Regions from separate parts of the Cronobacter sakazakii genome, predicted to be linked through region 3. Evidence: predicted binding sites of a transcription regulator. Region 3 holds the regulator's gene; each other region holds the start of a gene.
What was found. The regulator LexA, encoded in region 3, represses DNA repair genes until DNA is damaged. The targets are predictions, from matches to a motif close to TNCTGTATGTACATACAGNA.

Region 1 (6,448 bases), 730 kb from region 3:
ACGCCTCCTGCCTGAACTGCTCATCACGCCAGAGGGGATTGTGCTGTACATAATTCCAGACGAAAAGCGTTTTTCTGTAAGGATCGTCAATCCTGCGAGACATTACGCAAAAAGGCCGGCGGAGCGCCGGCCTGAAAGGAAGCTATCAGAGAAGGCGGCGCGCCGCCTCCACCACGATTTTCACCGCGTGGCTTTCGGTTTGTTTCATGGTTTCCGCGTTCGGGATCTCTTGCTGGGTGCGGTTGACGATAACGCCCGCCACCATGCCCGCGCGCAGCCCCTGGCTTGAGCACATGGTCAGCAGCGTGGCCGATTCCATTTCATAGTTCATCACGCCCATCGCCTGCCACTCTTTCATGGAGCCGTTAAAGCGGCTGACCACGCGGCCAGAGAAGGTGTCGTAGCGCTCCTGGCCTGGGTAGAAGGTGTCGGAAGAGGCGGTCACGCCGATGTGCGTGGTCGCGCCGACCGCTTTGGCCGCTTCCACCAGTGCGGTGGTACAGGCGAAATCGGCAACGGCCGGGTATTCCATCGGCGCGAAGTGCAGGCTGGCACCGTCAAGGCGTACGGAGGCGGTCGTTACCAGCACGTCGCCGACGTTGATGTGCGGCTGGATAGCGCCAGTGGTGCCTACGCGCAGGAAAGTACGAATGCCAAGCTGCGCCAGCTCTTCTACCGCAATAGACGTTGACGGGCCGCCGATACCGGTTGAGCAGATGATGACCGCTTTGCCATCAAGCTCAGCGCGCCAGGAGGTGAATTCACGGTGGGAGGCCAGTTTGACCGGCTTATCCATCAGCGCGGCGATCTTTTCCACTCGCTCCGGGTCGCCCGGGACAATCGCTAATTCTGCGCCCTGAAGATCGCTTTTTTTAAGGCCGAGGTGAAAAACATCAGACATAGGTGACTCCTCTGTGGGTCGGTTTGTCAGGAGAAGCAAAACGGTACTTTACAGAACCTTTCCGGCGTTTTTCGTGACCGGATTCACTTCAAAAGAAAGGAGTTGCATTAATTTTCCATAATTTCGTGATTATGGTCACATATAGAGCGCATGAATGGAAATCCCGCGCGCCGAATGCCTGCTTTTGCCACCTCCACTCCCGCCACACGCAGGCTATAGTTAGGGATGCGCTAAAACAATAACGGGTACGGAGAATGCCATGACCAACAACACTGACCATCCGGCGGGCTTTGCCGCTGCAGTTTCACCTGTCGCTTCAACGGTAGTGCATACGCCGCAGGATGCCATTATCGCGGGCGAAACCTCGATTCCCACGCAGGGCGAAAATATGCCTGCTTACCACGCCCGCCCGCGCGCTGCTGATGGCCCGCTGCCGGTGGTGATTGTGGTACAGGAGATTTTCGGCGTACATGAACATATTCGCGATATATGCCGTCGCCTGGCGCTGGAAGGGTATCTGGCGGTGGCGCCGGAACTCTATTTCCGTCAGGGCGATCCGAATGAGTATGACGATATTTCGTCGCTGTTGAGCAATCTGGTGTCGAAAGTGCCGGACGCGCAGGTGCTGGCGGATCTGGATCATGTGGCAAGCTGGGCGTCACGCAACGGCGGCGACGCGCATCGTCTGATGCTGACCGGTTTTTGCTGGGGCGGGCGTATCGCGTGGCTGTACGCCGCGCATAATCCGCAACTGAAAGCCGCCGTGGCGTGGTATGGCAAGCTGCTGGGCGACAAAACGTTAAACTCGCCGAAGCACCCGGTGGATGTCGCCACCGATCTGACCGCGCCAGTGCTGGGGCTTTACGGCGCGCAGGATACGGGTATTTCGCTTGAGAGCGTGGAGACCATGCGTCAGGCGCTGCGCGCCGCCAATGCGAAAGCTGAAATCATTGTTTACCCGGATGCGGGCCATGCGTTTAACGCCGATTATCGCCCGAGTTATCACGAGGCGTCGGCAAAGGATGGCTGGGAGCGCATGTTGGGGTGGTTCAAAACCTACGGCAGTAAGAAAGGATAAAAAAACGCCCGGGAAACCGGGCGTTTTTTGGTGGCGCGGTGGGTGCGCTGCGCTTACCCACCCTACAAAATCACAAACCGCATCACACCGTTTTCTGCGGACTGCGGTGGGTGCGCTACGCTTACCCACCCTACAAAACCACAAACCACACCATACCGTTTTTCGGTTTGCGGTGGGTGCGCTGCGCTTACCCACCCTACAAAACCATAAACCACACCATGCCTTTTTTCCGGGTTGCGGTGGGTGCGCTGCGCTTACCCACCCTACGAATGACCCACCCTACGCAACGCATAACTGGCCTTATCGTAGGGCGGGTAAGCGTCGCGCACCCGCCATCACAAAACCGTTACGCCTGACGCAGGTTCTGCGCCGCTTTCACCATGTTGGCGAGCGCCGCGCGGGTCTCCGGCCAGCCGCGGGTTTTCAGGCCGCAATCCGGGTTCACCCACAAACGCTCCTGCGGAATGCGCTGCGCGGCTTTCTTCAGCAGCGCTTCAATCCACGCTACATCCGGCACGTTCGGCGAGTGGATATCATATACGCCCGGCCCGATTTCATTCGGGTATTCAAACTCCTCAAACGACTCCAGCAGCTCCATATCTGAACGTGACGTTTCGATGGTGATCACGTCCGCATCCAGCGCGGCGATAGAATCCATGATGTCGTTGAACTCGCAATAGCACATATGAGTGTGGATCTGCGTGTCATCCTTCGCGACCGCCGCGTTCAGGCGGAACGCCTCCACGCCCCAGGCGAGATACGCGTCCCAGTCGCTGCGCTTGAGCGGCAACCCTTCACGCAGCGCCGGTTCGTCAATCTGAATAATGCCGATGCCCGCGGCTTCGAGATCCGCCACTTCGTCACGCAGCGCCAGCGCAATCTGTTTGGCGATGGTTTCGCGCGAGACATCCTCACGCGGGAACGACCAGCAGAGAATAGTCACCGGGCCGGTCAGCATGCCTTTCACCGGTTTGTCGGTCAGCGACTGCGCGTACTTCGCCCACTCGACGGTGATCGGCGCAGGGCGGCTGATGTCGCCGATAACCACCGGCGGCTTCACGCAGCGGGAGCCGTAGCTCTGCACCCAGCCGTTCTGGGTAAAGACAAAGCCATCAAGGTGCTCGCCGAAATACTCCACCATGTCGTTACGCTCGGCTTCGCCGTGCACCAGCACATCGAGACCCAGGCGCTCCTGTTCGGCAATAGCCTGCTTAATGTGTTCGGCGATACCGGTGCGGTAGTTCGCCGCATCGAGATTGCCCTTTTTGAAATCCAGGCGCAGGCCGCGAATTTCGGTCGTCTGCGGGAACGAGCCGATGGTGGTGGTCGGCCAGGCTGGCAGGTTAAAGCGGGCGCGCTGCGCTTCGGCGCGTACCGGGTACGCATGGGCGCGCTGGCTGTCCTGCGGCGTAATGGCCTTAAGGCGCTGTTCCACCGCCGGGTTATGTACGCGGGCCGAGTGTTTACGGGCCTGAATCGGCGCGCTCCACTGCTCGATTTTTGTTGTGTCGCCGCTGTTCAGCGCATCGCGCAGCAGCGCCAGCTCTTCGCATTTTTGCAGCGCAAAGGCGAACCAGCTTTTCACTTCCGCATCCAGACGCGTTTCGACGCTCAGGTCGATAGGGCTGTGCAGCAGCGAGCAGGACGAGCCCACCCACAGTTCACGCTGGCTGGCGATCGCTTTCAGTTGCGCGTATTTCTCGGTGAGATCGGCGCGCCAGACGTTGCGGCCATTGATAACGCCTGCGGAGAGTAACCACTCCTGCGGCAGGCGGCGATGCAGTTCGTTGACATCGTCATGGCCGTGAACCAGATCGACATGCAGCCCCTGCACCGGCAGCGCGGTGATGGTATCGAGATTATCGGTCACGCCTTCAAAATAGGTGGTGAGCAGCAGTTTGGTCTGGCCTTTCAGCGCCTCGTAGGCCGGTTTAAACGCGTCCAGCCACGCCTGCGGCAGCTCCAGCACCAGCGCCGGTTCATCGATTTGCACCCACTGAATGCCACGTTTCGCAAGCTCGGCGATCACCTGCTGGTAGACCGGCAGAATGTCGTTAAGCAGAGAAAGACGGTCAAATTGTTCACCCTTCACTTTGCCAAGCCACAGGTAAGTGACGGGCCCGAGCAGTACCGGTTTAACATGGTGACCAAGCGCCAGCGCTTCGTCGACTTCATCGAGCAGCTGCGTCCAGGTGAGGCTGAACTGCTGGCCTTTGGTGAATTCCGGCACCATGTAGTGATAGTTGGTGTTAAACCATTTGGTCATTTCAGCGGCGGCGGCAGGTTCGCCGGTCGGCGCGCGGCCACGACCGATGCGGAACAGCGTGTCGATATCCACCGTGCCGTCCGCATTTTGGTGGCGCGCCGGAACGTTGCCGAGCAGCAGACTGGTGGTGAGCACATGATCGTACCAGGCGAAATCGCCGACCGGCAGCAGATCGATGCCCGCCGCTTTTTGTTGTTCCCAGTGGCGGGCGCGCAGTTCGCGGCCCACCGCCAGTAATTCTTCACGGGTGCTTTTGCCCGCCCAGTAGCTCTCTTGCGCTTTTTTCAGCTCGCGACGCAGGCCGACGCGGGGAAAACCGAGGGTGTGGTTATGGATAGTCATGATGTTCTGCCTCTCTTAAGAAGGAATCCCGTGTCAGGAGATGAATCTGTTCGTTTTATCTGCTCGTCTAATTAATTAATCCGTATGTATTTCGGATTCTCCCCGAGGGGGAGAACTCTAAATAATTCGGCTTGCAGAAAGGCGGCGACGCAGCGAGTCCCCAGGAGCTTACTCCAGTAAGTGACTGGGGCGAGCGAGGAAAGCCAACGCATCTGCAAGTCGAATTATGACGAGTTTGGACGTCCAGATGTTTACACATCCATAATTGGCAGTTACTGTATATTCCTCAAGCGCAAATTATTCATGCTGAAGTGAAGGACATTCATGATCGAGATAAAACACCTGCGAACGCTTCAGGCGCTGCGTAATTGCGGCTCACTGGCGGCGGCGGCGGCATCGCTGCATCAGACCCAATCCGCGCTTTCACACCAGTTCAGCGATCTGGAGCAGCGCCTCGGCTTCCGATTATTCGTGCGTAAGAGCCAGCCGCTGCGCTTCACGCCGCAGGGCGAGATCCTGTTGCAGCTGGCAGCCCAGGTGCTACCGCAGATAAGCCGCGCATTGCAGGCGTGCAATGAACCGCAACAGACCCGCCTGCGCATCGCGATTGAGTGTCATAGCTGTATTCAGTGGCTGGCCCCGGCGCTGGAGGCGTTTCGTAAACGCTGGCCGCAGGTGGAGATGGATTTCAAATCGGGCGTGACGTTTGATCCGCAGCCTGCGCTGCAACAGGACGAGCTCGATCTGGTGCTGACGTCAGACATTCTGCCGCGCAGCGGCCTGCACTATTCGCCGATGTTTGATTTTGAAGTGCGTCTGGTGGTGGCGCCCGATCATCCGCTGGCGACCAAAACGCAGGTGACGCCGGAGGATTTCGCCAGCGAAACTTTGCTGATTTACCCGGTGCAGCGCAGTCGTCTCGACGTCTGGCGTCACTTTTTACAGCCGGCGGGCGTCAGCCCGACGCTAAAAAGCGTGGATAATACGCTGCTGCTTATCCAGATGGTGTCGGCGCGCATGGGCATCGCCGCGCTGCCGCACTGGGTGGTGGAGAATTTCGAGCGTCAGGGGCTGGTGGTCACACGTGCGCTGGGCGAAGGATTATGGAGCCGGCTGTACGCTGCGGTGCGCGATGGCGAGCAGCGTCAGCCGGTGACGGAGGCGTTTATTCAGCAGGCGCGTCAGCACGCCTGTGATTCGCTGCCGTTTGTGCGGAGCGCGGCGCGACCCAGCGTCGGTGGACCCACAGAGAAGCCACTATCACCGCTCCCCCAATGATAAAGCTCGGCCAGTGGGGCTGCTGCTGCCAGATGGCGAGGTTAACCAGCAGCCCGGCGGGCACATGCATGTTATTCATGATGCCGAGCGTACCGGCGTCCACCTGCGTGGCACCATAGTTCCACATAAAGTAGCCAAGCCCCGAGGCCGCCACGCCAAGCCACACCAGAATGCCCCATTGCAGGCCGGTGGTCGGCAGTTTCTGTGGGTTGCCGAGCGCGAACCAGGCGATTACCGCCACCACGAACGCGCCGAGATAGAACCACGAAAACGCGCTGTGCTGCGGCATCGGATGCGTCTCCATCAGGCGCTTATAGCCCACCATACCGATAGCGAAGCTGATATTCGCCAGCTGTACCAGCAGCAGCCCGGTCCAGAAGTGATCGCTCACTTTGTCATAGCGAATAATCGCCGCGCCGATGACCGCAAGCCCGGCGCTTAATGCATAGCCCCAGCGCAGCCGACGGCGGCTCAGCAGATCGTAAATCAGCGTGATATAGAGCGGCGTAAGCACCGTAAACAGCAGGAACTCCGAGACGGTCAGATAGAGATACGCCCGGAAACTCAGCAGGTACGTCACGCC
Region 2 (6,448 bases), 1.3 Mb from region 3:
CTTTAGAGCGCAACGCGTCCTGAATACCTGTTTTACCGGATGACATGCCGCCGCTCTGCCCCAGCATCGACTGAAGCTGTGTTAACCAGTTGCTCATTATGTTCCTCTGCGCTGATGAGTCATAACCCAAGCGTAAGCGAGCGGACGTCAAGATGTGTCGGGGAACCGCAAGGAAGGGAAAAGACGCGGCCCCGGAAAAGGCCGCAGAGGATCAGTGCTGGTAATGCGCCTCGCCTGCCGCGCAGTCGACCATCACTTTATAGTGAATGTCGGTATTTTTACCGCGCACGGTCAGCGGAACAGTCCATTTATCGTCTTTGCCGACGATCTCTTTACTGTTGATCCAGGCGACCGGATCGGCCTGCCCTAACGTTTTCTGGTCGTCCGCCCATTTCACGATACGGTTTTGCAGATAGTCGCGCTTCACGCTCGCGGCAATGCCTTCCGCCGTCATCGCTTCGCATTTAGGGAAATGCACCTTACGCGGATCGTCAGCGTGTACGGCGCTTGCCGCGGTGAGTAACAAAAAAGAAATCAGGGCTCCTGCTGCTTTTTTCATCGTACTTCTCCGAAGACGGGTGATGAAAAAAGCCTGGTACAAAACCAGCGAAGCGCAAGCGAACCACACAAAAGGAAGGGATTAAACGAAGGGGAATATCAGCAGAGGAGCGAAAAGCGTTGCGTTATATATCCTGGACCGCAGACCGCAGACCGCAGACCGCAGACCGCAGACCGCAGGAAAATATAACAGAGAGGAATTCGCCTGTAGCCACCGCGCCCGCATTTTGCGAACGCAGCACACGCCACTGGTGCGCCAAAGCGGCACCGCACCGCTGGCGAGGTAAACCCGCCAGCGACACAGAGAGAAAGCTATCAGGCCGCTTTGGTGCGTTTACGCGCGCTATGCAGCGCGACGGTGCCCTCTTCGCTTTCAGCTGATTCTTCAGTCGAAGCCTCGGCTGTGCCGTCAGTCTGCTCGCTGGTTTCCTGCGGCAGACGACCGGTGCGCACGATGGTGCTAAGGTTGTCTTTCTGCTCCGCCATCCACAACGCCAGTTGCTCAACCTGACCTTCCGCAAAACCGACAGGCGCCTGACCCAGCCAGCCTTCCAGCGCTTCGGCTAAATCCAGCATTTTGTCCCAGGCGTCGGCTTCCTTCTTACTGGCAAATGACATTTTTTCCACACCCTCACGGATTACGACGTATTTGATTTCTACCGCCATGTTGCAACTCCCGTTACTGTATTTATATACAGTATAACGCTGTAAAACGGGAAATGCAAACGGCGCGCGATGCGCAAGGCAAACGTTTTCGTATATACTGCCGCCAGAATTTCACACAGCAGGAATACCGCTATGGCTATGTTAGGAACCGCACTGCGCCCGTCAGCAACCCGCGTGATGCTGCTTGGCTCAGGAGAACTCGGAAAAGAAGTGGCGCTGGAGTGCCAGCGTCTGGGCATTGAAGTGATCGCCGTCGACCGCTACGCCGATGCGCCCGCCATGCAGGTGGCGCACCGCAGCCACGTTATCAATATGCTCGACGGCGCGGCGCTGAAAAAACTGGTGGCGCAGGAGATGCCGGATTTCATTGTGCCGGAGATTGAAGCCATCGCGACCGACGCGCTTGTGGAGCTTGAACAACAAGGCCAGCGAGTGGTGCCCACCGCCCGCGCCGCGCGTCTCACCATGAACCGCGAAGGTATTCGCCGTCTCGCCGCTGAAGAGCTTGGCCTGCCGACCTCCGCCTATCGCTTCGCCGAAAACGAAGCGGAATTTCGTGAAGCGGTGGCGGAAATCGGTCTGCCGTGCATCGTCAAACCGGTCATGAGTTCTTCCGGCAAGGGCCAGAGCTTTATCCGCAGCGAAGAGATGCTGGAGAGCGCCTGGCAGTACGCGCAACAGGGCGGACGCGCAGGCGCGGGGAAAGTCATCGTTGAAGGCGTGGTGAAGTTTGATTTTGAAATCACCTTACTGACCATCAGCGCCGTGGACGGCGTGCATTTCTGCGCGCCCATCGGCCACCGCCAGGAAGATGGCGATTACCGCGAATCCTGGCAGCCGCAGCAGATGAGTGATGTGGCGCTCGCGCGCGCGCAGGAGATTGCGCAGAAGGTGGTAGAGGCGCTCGGCGGTTATGGCCTGTTTGGCGTGGAGCTGTTTGTCTGCGGCGATGAAGTGATATTCAGTGAAGTGTCGCCGCGCCCGCACGACACCGGGATGGTGACGCTCATTTCGCAGGATCTTTCAGAGTTTGCGCTGCATGTGCGCGCGTTTCTCGGCCTGCCGGTCGGGGGCATTCGCCAGTACGGCCCGGCCGCTTCGGCAGTGATCCTGCCAACGCTGAAAAGTGATGACGTGAAGTTTGGCGAACTCTCCGGGGCGCTGGGCGCCGGTCTGCAACTGCGCCTTTTCGGCAAGCCGGAAATCGACGGTTCACGCCGCCTCGGCGTGGCGCTCGCGACAGGCGAGACGGTCGATGACGCCATCGCGCGCGCGAAGGCCTCCGCCGCCGCCGTGATCGTTAAAGGATAAAAAAACGCGCCGCCCGTGAAGGCGGCGCGCTGCATTTCAGGTCGCGTAAAAAGTTACTGCGCGCCTTCCACCGCTTCGCGGGCAAGTTTGGTAATACGATCCCAGTCGCCCGCTTCCATCGCGTCCGCCGGCACCAGCCAGGAGCCGCCGATGCACAGCACGCTTTTCAGCGCCAGGTAGTCACGGTAGTTGGCAGGCGAAATGCCGCCGGTCGGGCAGAAACGCACCTGGGAGAACGGCCCTGCGATAGCCTGCAACGCTTTGGTGCCGCCATTGGCTTCCGCCGGGAAGAATTTGAACTCTTTCAGGCCGTAATCCATGCCCAGCATCAGTTCAGACACGGTGCTGATGCCCGGGATCAGCGGAATAGTGCCTTCGGTCGCGGCTTTCAGCAGCGGCTCGGTGAGGCCCGGGCTGATAGCAAACTGCGCGCCAGCCTCGGTGACGTCTTTAAGCTGCTGCGCGTTCAGCACGGTGCCCGCGCCGATGATGGCGTCCGGCACTTCTTTAGCGATAGCGCGGATAGCATCCAGCGCGCACGGCGTGCGCAGGGTCACTTCCAGCACGCGCACACCGCCCGCCAGCAGCGCCTTCGCCATCGGGACCGCGTGCTCCAGCTTGTTAATCACAATCACCGGCACAACCGGACCGCTTTTCAGGATCTGTTCGGCACTCGTTTTCCAGTTTTTCATCTGTGGATCTCTCCCGCCATTTTTAAAAGGGTGTGGTGCGACTGTGCGCACCTGACAGTTAAAATTCGATGCAGGTCGCGCCCTGCTCGGCCCCGGACAGGTTTTCACGCAGCGCGCCGAACAGCTCGCGCCCCGTTCCCACGCGCTGGGCGCTGAGATCCGGATGGTGCGGCTCACGCTGCGCCAGTTCGGCGTCATCCACCAGCAGCGTCAGTTCGCCGGTCTGGCCGTTGACGCGAATGAGGTCGCCGTCGCGCACTTTCGCGAGCAGCCCGCCGTCGTATGCTTCGGGCGTCACGTGGATGGCCGAAGGCACTTTCCCCGAGGCACCGGAAAGGCGACCGTCCGTGACCAATGCAATTTTGAAACAGCGGTCCAATAATACACCAAGCGGCGGCATAAGTTTATGTAATTCTGGCATACCGTTCGCTTTTGGCCCCTGGTGGCGCACGACTATCACACAGTCGCGATCCAGCAGACCGGCTTCAAAGGCAGGCAGTACGTCGTGCTGGCTTTCGAACACCACGGCAGGCGCTTCCACCACCTGGTTTTCCACCGGCACCGCAGAGGTTTTCATCACCGCGCGGCCCAGATTGCCGCTCAGCACTTTGGTGCCGCCATGCTTTGAGAACGGTTTATCGATAGTGGCGATGATGGCGTCATCCAGCGAAGCCTGTGCCCCGTCGCGCCACGCGAGTTCGCCATTATCGAGCCACGGCTCCTGGGTATAGCGCGTAAGGCCAAAGCCCGCCACGGTATTGACATCTTCATGCAGCAGACCGCCTTTCAGCAGCTCGCGCATCAGCACCGGTACGCCGCCCGCGGCCTGGAAATGGTTGATATCCGCCGGGCCATTCGGGTAGAGACGCGCCAGCAGCGGCACGACGTCTGAGATCTCGGAGAAGTCATCCCAGTTGATGATGATGCCCGCCGCGCGCGCCATCGCCACCAGATGCATCGTATGGTTAGTGGAACCGCCGGTGGCGAGTAGCGCCACGATACCGTTGACCACCACTTTTTCATCCACCAGTTTGCCAAGCGGCATCCACTCGTTACCGTTGCCGGTAAGGCGCGTCACCTGGCGCGCGGCCGCGGCGGTCAGCGCGTGGCGCAGCGGCGCGTCCGGGTGAACAAACGAGGAGCCCGGCAGCTGCATCCCCATAAATTCAATGACCATCTGGTTGGTGTTGGCGGTGCCGTAAAATGTGCAGGTGCCCGGCTCATGATAGGACGCGGCTTCGGATTCCAGCAGCGCCGCGCGGTCTACTTTGCCTTCGGCATAAAGCTGGCGAATGCGCACTTTCTCTTTGTTCGGCAGACCGCTCGACATCGGTCCGGACGGGATAAACACGGCGGGCAGATGCCCGAAAGAGAGCGCCGCCATCACCAGCCCCGGCACGATTTTGTCGCACACGCCGAGATAGAGCGCGCCGTCAAACATATTGTGCGAGAGCCCCACCGCCGCCGACATCGCGATGACTTCACGGCTCAGCAGCGACAGCTCCATACCGTCCTGCCCCTGCGTCACGCCATCGCACATGGCAGGCACACCGCCCGCCACCTGCGCCACCGCGCCGACGCTGTGCAGCGCCTCGCGGATCTGCTGCGGATAATTTTCGTAAGGCTGATGCGCGGAGAGCATGTCGTTATAGGAGGTAATGATGCCGATATTGTTACGCAGCATGCTTTTCAGCGCCGCTTTGTCATCCGGCTGGCAGGCGGCGAAGCCGTGCGCCAGATTACCGCAGGCGAGGCTCGCACGATGGACCGTCTGGCTCTTCGCCTGCTCAATGCGGGCAAGATAAGCTTCTCGCGTGGCACGAGAGCGTTCGGCAATACGTTTTGTTACCCGTAACAATTCAGGATGCATAAAAAGTCCTCTCTGTTATGTCTGCCTGAGGCCGCCTTTTCAGGCGTTGCGCAACGCCGCGGGGTTATCACGTATATGCGCCAGCCGCGCCTCACAAGAGCAAAATCGCTTCAGCCAGTGTAATAAAAAAAGCCCCGCTGGTGAATCCAGACGGGGCTTTAAAAAAGAATTTTTTACACAACACCTGTTTCGGATCATGTTACCGGTAAAGTAACACTCCTCCGTACCGGTCGATTATTCGAACTCGTTCCAGGAACGACCATCGCGGGTAATCATCGCGACCGAGGCGACAGGGCCCCAGGTGCCGGCCTGATACGGTTTCGGCGCGTCGTTGTCCGCCGCCCAGGCTTCGGTGATGGAGTCGACCCATTTCCAGGCCTCTTCCACTTCATCGCGACGCACGAACAGCGCCTGAATACCGCGCATGGTTTCGAGCAACAGGCGCTCGTAGGCATCGGCCAGGTGGCTTTCGTTAAAGGTCTCTGAGTAGCTCAGATCCAGCTTGGTGGTTTGCAGGTTGTGCTTGTGATCAAGCCCCGGCACTTTGTTCAGCACCTGGATATCCACGCCTTCGTCTGGCTGCAGACGGATAGTGAGCTTGTTCTGCGGCAGATCCTGCCAGGAGTCTTTAAACAGGTTCAGCTCCGGCGTTTTGAAATAGACCACGACTTCAGAGCATTTGGTCGGAAGACGTTTACCGGTACGCAGGTAGAACGGCACGCCCGCCCAGCGCCAGTTGTCGATATCCACGCGGATAGCCACAAACGTTTCCGTATGGCTGGTTTTGTTAGCGCCCTCTTCTTCCAGATAACCCGGCACTTTTTTGCCCTGCGCGAAACCCGCGGTGTACTGGCCACGCACGGTTTTCTCACGCACGTTGGAGCGGTCGATACGGCGCAGCGAGCGCAGCACTTTCACTTTTTCGTCGCGAATGCTGTCGGCAGTCAGGTCAGACGGCGGCGACATCGCAATCATGCAGAGGATTTGCAGCAGGTGGTTCTGGATCATGTCGCGCATCTGGCCCGCCTGATCGAAATAGCCCCAGCGGCCTTCGATGCCCACTTCTTCGGCCACGGTGATTTCCACGTGATCGATAGTGCGGTTGTCCCAGTTGTTGACGAACAGCGAGTTCGCGAAGCGCAGCGCCAGCAGGTTCAGCACCGTCTCTTTACCGAGGTAGTGGTCGATACGGTAGACCTGGCACTCTTCGAAGAATTTACCGACCTGGTCGTTGATCTCGCGGGAGGTTTCAAGCGAGGTGCCAAGCGGTTTTTCCATTACCACACGCGCCGGTTTGGCGTTAAGTTTCGCCGCCCCCAGGCCTTCGCAAATCGCGCCAAAAGTGCTTGGC
Region 3 (6,448 bases):
TTTGTGGCGGGCGTCTGGCTGATGCGTGCCGCAGGCTGCGTGGTGAATGATTACGCCGACCGCAAATTTGACGGGCACGTGAAGCGCACCGCGCACCGGCCTCTGCCAAGCGGCGATGTCACCGAAAAAGAGGCGCGAAACCTGTTCGTCATCCTGGTGCTGCTGTCGTTTTTGCTGGTGCTGACGCTGAATGTGAAAACCATTCTGCTCTCTGTGGCGGCGCTGGCGCTGGCCTGGATGTATCCGTTTATGAAGCGCTATACCCATCTGCCGCAGGTGGTGCTGGGCGCGGCGTTTGGCTGGTCGATTCCCATGGCGTTTTGCGCGGTGAGCGAGTCGCTGCCGTTAAGCTGCTGGCTGATGTTTTTCGCCAATATCTGCTGGGCGGTGGCGTATGACACGGAATATGCAATGGTCGATCGGGACGACGATGTGAAAATCGGCGTGAAGTCGACAGCCATCCTCTTCGGGCGTCACGACAAGCTGATAATCGGACTGCTGCAGATAGCCGTGCTGGCGCTGCTTGGCACAGTCGGCTGGCTGAACGGTCTCGGGGCGTTTTACTATGCCGGTCTCGCAGGCGCGGGCGTGCTGTTTATCTGGCAGCAAAAAATCATCGCCGGGCGCGATCGCGACGCCTGTTTCCGCGCGTTTTTGAATAATAACTACGTGGGATTGCTGGTGTTTATCGGCCTGGCGCTAAGTTATCTGAAGTTCTGATAAAAGCGGGGAAACCCGCTTTTTTGTTATTAGCGGCGGTGGAGTGACGGCGGGTGCGCTACGCTTACCCGCCCTACATTTTTTCGGCGAGCAAGGTTATGAGTAGAGTGGGTAAGCGCAGCGCACCCGCCGTGTTAAAGGCATGCCAGCCGGGGCTAATTCTGTAGGGTGGGTAAGCGAAGCACACCCACCACTCGCATTGTTATCAGCCATTACCCCTGTTTTTCGCCAATAAAAAAGGCGGGTTTCCCCGCCTTTTTACTGTCAGTGACCAGACCCTGTCACGCGCCCGCTTGTGCCGCCGCGCTCTCGATAGTCAGCCTCACATCGGAGGTCATCAGCTCTGCCAGCATCTGGTAAACCTTCATAGTTTCCGCCGGTTCGGCATCGCCCGTATCGCTGATATAGCCTTCATCACGCAGCGTCAGCACCAGCGTTGAGAACACCGCTTTATCGAAGAACTCCGGCGCGTTAATGCCGTGCAGTACGGAAAGACGCTGCGCCACCGTGCGGCTCTCTTTCTCAAGCGTACCGCGGTTGATGGACGGATTGGCGCTCAGCAGCCAGAAGGTAATCGCGTAGCGTTGCAGCGTTTCGCGCACGCCAGCGGCAAGCAACTGCAGCGTGCGGGAGCGCGCCGGGTTCACCTGCAGCCATTCGTCGTCAGCAAGGATCAGCCCCTGTTGGGCCAGCTCGTTTACCAGCGCGTCAACCACCGCTGGCACTTCTTCTTTCTCCCAGCGCAGGAACAGCTCCGTCTTCAGCATCGGGAACAACAGTTCTACCTGCTGCTGCACCGCCTCACGGCTGATGCGACGATGCTGGGTGACGATAGCCGCGATAAGTGAAGGCAGCACCAGCATATGCATGATGTTATTGCGGTAGTAAGTCATCAGCACCGCTTGTTCACGCGGCAGCACGATGATGTCGCCGATGGTGTCTTTCTCGACTTCAAACTTATTCATCTGCAGCGCGTGCTCAATGAGCTGCGTCGCCGTGGCATCCGGCACCGTGGCGTCTGCGGCGTAAGGCACGTTACGCAGCAGGCTCAGGTAGCAATCAAGCTGTTCGGTTAACTGCTCGCGCGTTAACGAACGCTGGCGCGAGGCCAACAGCGCGGTACAACAGAGGTTCATGGCGTTAGCCGCGCCCGCGTTGTTGATACGCACCATCAGCTGGGCGGCAATCTCGTTGACCGTCGGGGTCAGCCACGCCGGGCGTACCGCTTCGATAGGATCGATAGCATCGCGCCACTCCGGTACGTGCTGGTTCAGGAAGGTCATCAGCGGCAATGGTTCACCGAAGTTCACATAACCCTGACCGAGATTACGCAGTTTGCTTAAGCCGCGCAGCATCTGCAGCAGGCTCTCTTTCTCTTTGGTGGCGCCGCGCAGCTCTTTGGCGTACGTGCCCACTTCCATCACGTGCTCATAACCGATGTAAATCGGCACCAGCGTAATCGGGCGGGTGCCGCCGCGCAGCATGGCCTGAATGGTCATGGAGAGCGTGCCGGTTTTCGGGTCAAGCAGACGGCCAGTACGTGAACGCCCGCCTTCCACGAAATATTCCACCGAATAGCCACGGCTGAAAAGTTCGCCGAGATATTCGCGAAACACCGTCGAATAAAGCTTATTACCCTTAAAGGTGCGGCGGATAAAGAACGCGCCCAGACGGCGGAAAATCGGCCCGGCGGGCCAGAAGTTCAGGTTGATGCCCGCGGCGATATGCGGTGGCACAAGCCCCTGATGATAGAGCACATACGAGAGTAGCAGATAGTCCATATGGCTGCGGTGGCAGGGCACATAGACAATTTCGTGGCCGTCGTGCGCAAGCTGGCGCACACGCTCGGCGTTATGCACGTTAATGCCCTGGTAGAGGCGGTTCCAGGTGAAACCAAGCACGCGATCGGTAATACGAATCGCCTCGTAGGAGAAGTCGGCGGCGATCTCTTCCATCAACGCGACAGCATTCTGCTGGGCTTTCTCGTGCGAGATTTTTTTAGTGCGCGCCTCGTCTTCGACGGCGCGGGCAATCGCTTTTGACGAGAGCAGTTTATTAAAGAGATCCTGGCGCGCAGGCAGGCGCGGGCCGACGGCGGCGAGGCGCTGGCGGGCGAAGTGCATGCGCGCCACGCGGGCCAGTTTCTGGGCGATACGCTTGTCGGTGCCGTGCTCGGTCGCCATACGGCGCAGCGATACGGGCGGTGAGAAGCGCACAAAGCTGTCGCGGCCAAGCCACGAGACCGCGAAGAATTTCTGAATGCCGTTCAGCATGCGCAGCGGCGGGTTTTCCTCGCCTTTTTCGCGGCCTGGTGAGCGGCCAAACATAACCGACACCGGCACCATCTGGACATCGAGATCCGGGTTGCTGCGGTGCAGATCGAGATAATTGTGGAACAGTTTGATCGATTCTTCTTTCGGCGTGTAGTAGGTGAACACGCGGGGGCCGCCATGGATAAACACATAGCGCGGCAATTCGGTGCCGTCGATGACCAGCGGATCCAGCGGATCGGGCAGATCGTGCTCCAGGCACTGCGCGCGTAGCGTCAGGAGATCCGCCTTCGAGTTATACGGCAACACATACATGATAGGGCGTGACGTATCGAGCCCAAGTTCGGGGCAGGGCGCCGCCGGGATGGACTTGCTTTTTACCAGCACGCTTAATGGTAAATTAAGTAATTTGTAGTAAATTCGTGGCCAACCGGACATAAACGATGTAAAGCCTCTGGTTAATAATGCAATTGCGGCGCAAGAATATCAGAAACTCCGTAGAATTTCTGTGGTGCTTCTTTATCGAAGCGCATTAGCATTGACGCCTGAATTTAAAAAAGGTTTCTTGTCATGGCCAATAACACCACGGGGTTAACCCGAATTATTAACGCTGCCGGCTATTCCTGGAAGGGATTACGCGCCGCCTGGAAAAATGAAGCGGCGTTCCGCCAGGAAGGGGTCGCCGTGATAGCGGCTATTCTTATCGCCTGCTGGCTGGATGTCGATCCGATCACGCGCGTGCTGCTGATTGGCTCCGTTACGCTGGTAATGATTGTCGAAATTCTCAACAGCGCCATCGAAGCGGTGGTAGATCGCATCGGCCCTGAATTTCATGAGCTTTCAGGCCGCGCCAAAGATATGGGCTCCGCCGCCGTTCTGCTGTCGATTATCCTCGCGCTGGTCGTGTGGGTCACGCTGCTCTGGCAGCATTTGCGATAAGTTTTCCAGAAATCGCGAAAGAAGCGCTTTTTTAACCGGTTATGGTTTTAAAATCACCTTTAGCTGTATATACTCACAGCATCACTGTATATGCACCCAGGGGGCGGAATGAAAGCATTAACTACCAGGCAACAAGAGGTGTTTGATCTCATTCGGGATCACATCAGCCAGACCGGCATGCCGCCTACGCGTGCGGAAATCGCGCAACGTCTGGGTTTCCGTTCGCCGAACGCGGCGGAAGAGCACCTTAAAGCGCTGGCGCGTAAAGGGGTGATTGAGATTGTCTCCGGCGCGTCGCGCGGTATTCGTCTGTTGCAGGAAGAAGAAAACGGGCTGCCGCTGATAGGGCGTGTGGCGGCGGGTGAACCGCTGCTGGCTCAGCAACATATCGAAGGGCATTATCAGGTTGATCCTGGCCTGTTTAAGCCAAACGCCGATTTTCTGCTGCGTGTAAGCGGGATGTCGATGAAAGATATCGGAATTATGGACGGCGATCTGCTGGCGGTTCATAAAACGCAGGATGTGCGTAACGGCCAGGTCGTCGTCGCGCGCATTGATGATGAAGTAACGGTAAAACGCCTGAAAAAACAGGGTAATACCGTTGAGCTGCTGCCGGAAAACAGCGAGTTTAAACCGATCGTTGTGGATCTGCGCGAGCATAACTTCTCTATCGAAGGTCTGGCGGTCGGCGTTATCCGCAACGGCGAATGGCTCTGAGCCCTTTTCCGGCTCACTGACGCCGCATTACCGTAACTGGCCCGCCCCGGTTACGGTAATGACCTCTCCCGTCTGCTAAAGACTGCATATTTTTTCATCTTCGCGTAACGGCATCGGAACGCCATATGCCCTTTCTCACTTCTACCGATAAAGCTCTCTGGCGCCTCGCGCTGCCAATGATTTTCTCAAATATCACCGTGCCGCTCTTAGGCCTGGTGGATACCGCCGTTATTGGTCATCTCGACAGCCCCGTCTATCTGGGCGGCGTCGCGGTGGGCGCTACCGCCACCAGTTTCCTGTTTATGCTGCTGCTCTTTTTACGCATGAGCACCACCGGGCTAACCGCGCAGGCGTTTGGCGCGCGCGATCCGGTAGCGCTGGCCCGCGCCCTGGTGCAACCTATGGCGCTGGCGCTGATTGCCGGCGTGCTGATCATCGCCCTGCGCGAGCCGCTGATACAGCTGGCGCTGCATGTTACCGGCGGCAGCGACGCGGTGCTGACGCAGGCCCGACGGTTTCTCGAAATCCGCTGGCTCAGTGCGCCCGCCTCGCTCGCTAATCTGGTGTTGCTTGGCTGGCTGTTAGGGGTGCAGTACTCCCGCGCGCCGGTGATCCTGCTGGTGGTCGGCAATCTGCTTAATATCGTGCTCGATCTCTGGTTCGTGATGGGGCTTGGCCTTAACGTCCAGGGCGCGGCGCTGGCGACGGCGCTGGCAGAGTACGCGACGCTTGGTATCGGTCTTGTGATGGCGGCCCGCGTGCTGCGCCTGCGCGGTATTACCCTTTCGATGCTGAAAACCGCGTGGCGCGGCGGCGTTGGCAGGCTGCTTGCGCTTAACCGCGACATCATGCTGCGCTCGCTGCTGTTGCAACTCTGCTTCGGTTCCATCACGGTGTTTGGCGCACGGCTCGGCAGCGATATCGTCGCGGTGAACGCCATTCTGATGACACTCCTGACCTTCACCGCCTATGCGCTTGATGGCTTCGCCTATGCCGTAGAAGCCCATGCCGGGCAGGCCTTCGGCGCGCAGGATAAATCGCAGCTGAGCAGCGTCTGGCGCGCGGCATGCCGACAAGCAGGGATGGTGGCGCTGGCGTTCGCGCTGCTGTATGCCGTGGCGGGGCAGTACATTGTGTCACTGCTCACGTCATTACCTTCGCTTCAGGCGCTGGCGAAGCCCTATCTCTTCTGGCAGGCCATCCTGCCGGTGGTCGGCGTCTGGTGTTATCTGCTGGATGGTATGTTTATCGGCGCGACGCGCGGGGCGGAGATGCGTAACAGCATGGCCGTCGCGGCGCTCGGTTTTGGCCTGACGCTGCTCACCTTGCCAGAGCTTGGCAACCACGGCCTGTGGCTGGCGCTCACCGTTTTCCTGGCGCTGCGTGGGTTGTCGCTCGGCTATTTATGGCGCCGGGGGCGTCTTTTGCACTGAATATCTCTGATACAGCGCCTCAACAGTAAAAGAAAATTTGTCGGTGTCAGCGCTTCGTTATGGTTAAAGATTCTGAATATCCCGCCAGGGTTAAAATTGACGTCTAAAATGAGTAGTACGTTCAGCAAATGATGAAGATGACTCGGGCTGAACCCCCACAGGAAAACCTGTGAGACTGATTCACTACCGAATGTTAAGGAGACGTCTATGAACAGAGATGAAGCTGGCGGTAACTGGAAACAGTTTAAAGGTAAAGTGAAAGAGCAATGGGGTAAATTAACCGACGATGATATGACCATCATCGAAGGGAAACGTGACCAACTGGTAGGTAAAATCCAGGAACGTTACGGTTACGCGAAAGATGAAGCC

Region 1: a site for LexA is predicted at 4,861-4,880, ahead of metR (HTH-type transcriptional regulator MetR). Genes of this name have one in related genera too.
Region 2: a site for LexA is predicted at 1,239-1,258, ahead of CSK29544_RS13345 (YebG family protein). Genes of this name have one in related genera too.

Annotation. Positions count from the first base shown of each region.
Region 1 is NZ_CP011047.1:720,397-726,844, forward strand. It holds gene udp (uridine phosphorylase) at 146-901, opposite strand; gene CSK29544_RS03405 (dienelactone hydrolase family protein) at 1,161-1,979, shown strand; gene metE (5-methyltetrahydropteroyltriglutamate--homocysteine S-methyltransferase) at 2,326-4,587, opposite strand; gene metR (HTH-type transcriptional regulator MetR) at 4,912-5,865, shown strand; gene CSK29544_RS22405 (carboxylate/amino acid/amine transporter) at 5,753-6,448, opposite strand, start outside.
Region 2 is NZ_CP011047.1:2,789,646-2,796,093, reverse strand. It holds gene CSK29544_RS13355 (tellurite resistance TerB family protein) at 1-97, opposite strand, end outside; gene yebF (protein YebF) at 212-559, opposite strand; gene CSK29544_RS13345 (YebG family protein) at 874-1,224, opposite strand; gene purT (formate-dependent phosphoribosylglycinamide formyltransferase) at 1,357-2,535, shown strand; gene CSK29544_RS13335 (bifunctional 4-hydroxy-2-oxoglutarate aldolase/2-dehydro-3-deoxy-phosphogluconate aldolase) at 2,589-3,227, opposite strand; gene edd (phosphogluconate dehydratase) at 3,286-5,097, opposite strand; gene zwf (glucose-6-phosphate dehydrogenase) at 5,332-6,448, opposite strand, start outside.
Region 3 is NZ_CP011047.1:1,451,729-1,458,176, forward strand. It holds gene ubiA (4-hydroxybenzoate octaprenyltransferase) at 1-720, shown strand, start outside; gene plsB (glycerol-3-phosphate 1-O-acyltransferase PlsB) at 1,002-3,428, opposite strand; gene CSK29544_RS06810 (diacylglycerol kinase) at 3,561-3,929, shown strand; gene lexA (transcriptional repressor LexA) at 4,038-4,646, shown strand; gene dinF (MATE family efflux transporter DinF) at 4,772-6,079, shown strand; gene CSK29544_RS06825 (CsbD family protein) at 6,287-6,448, shown strand, end outside.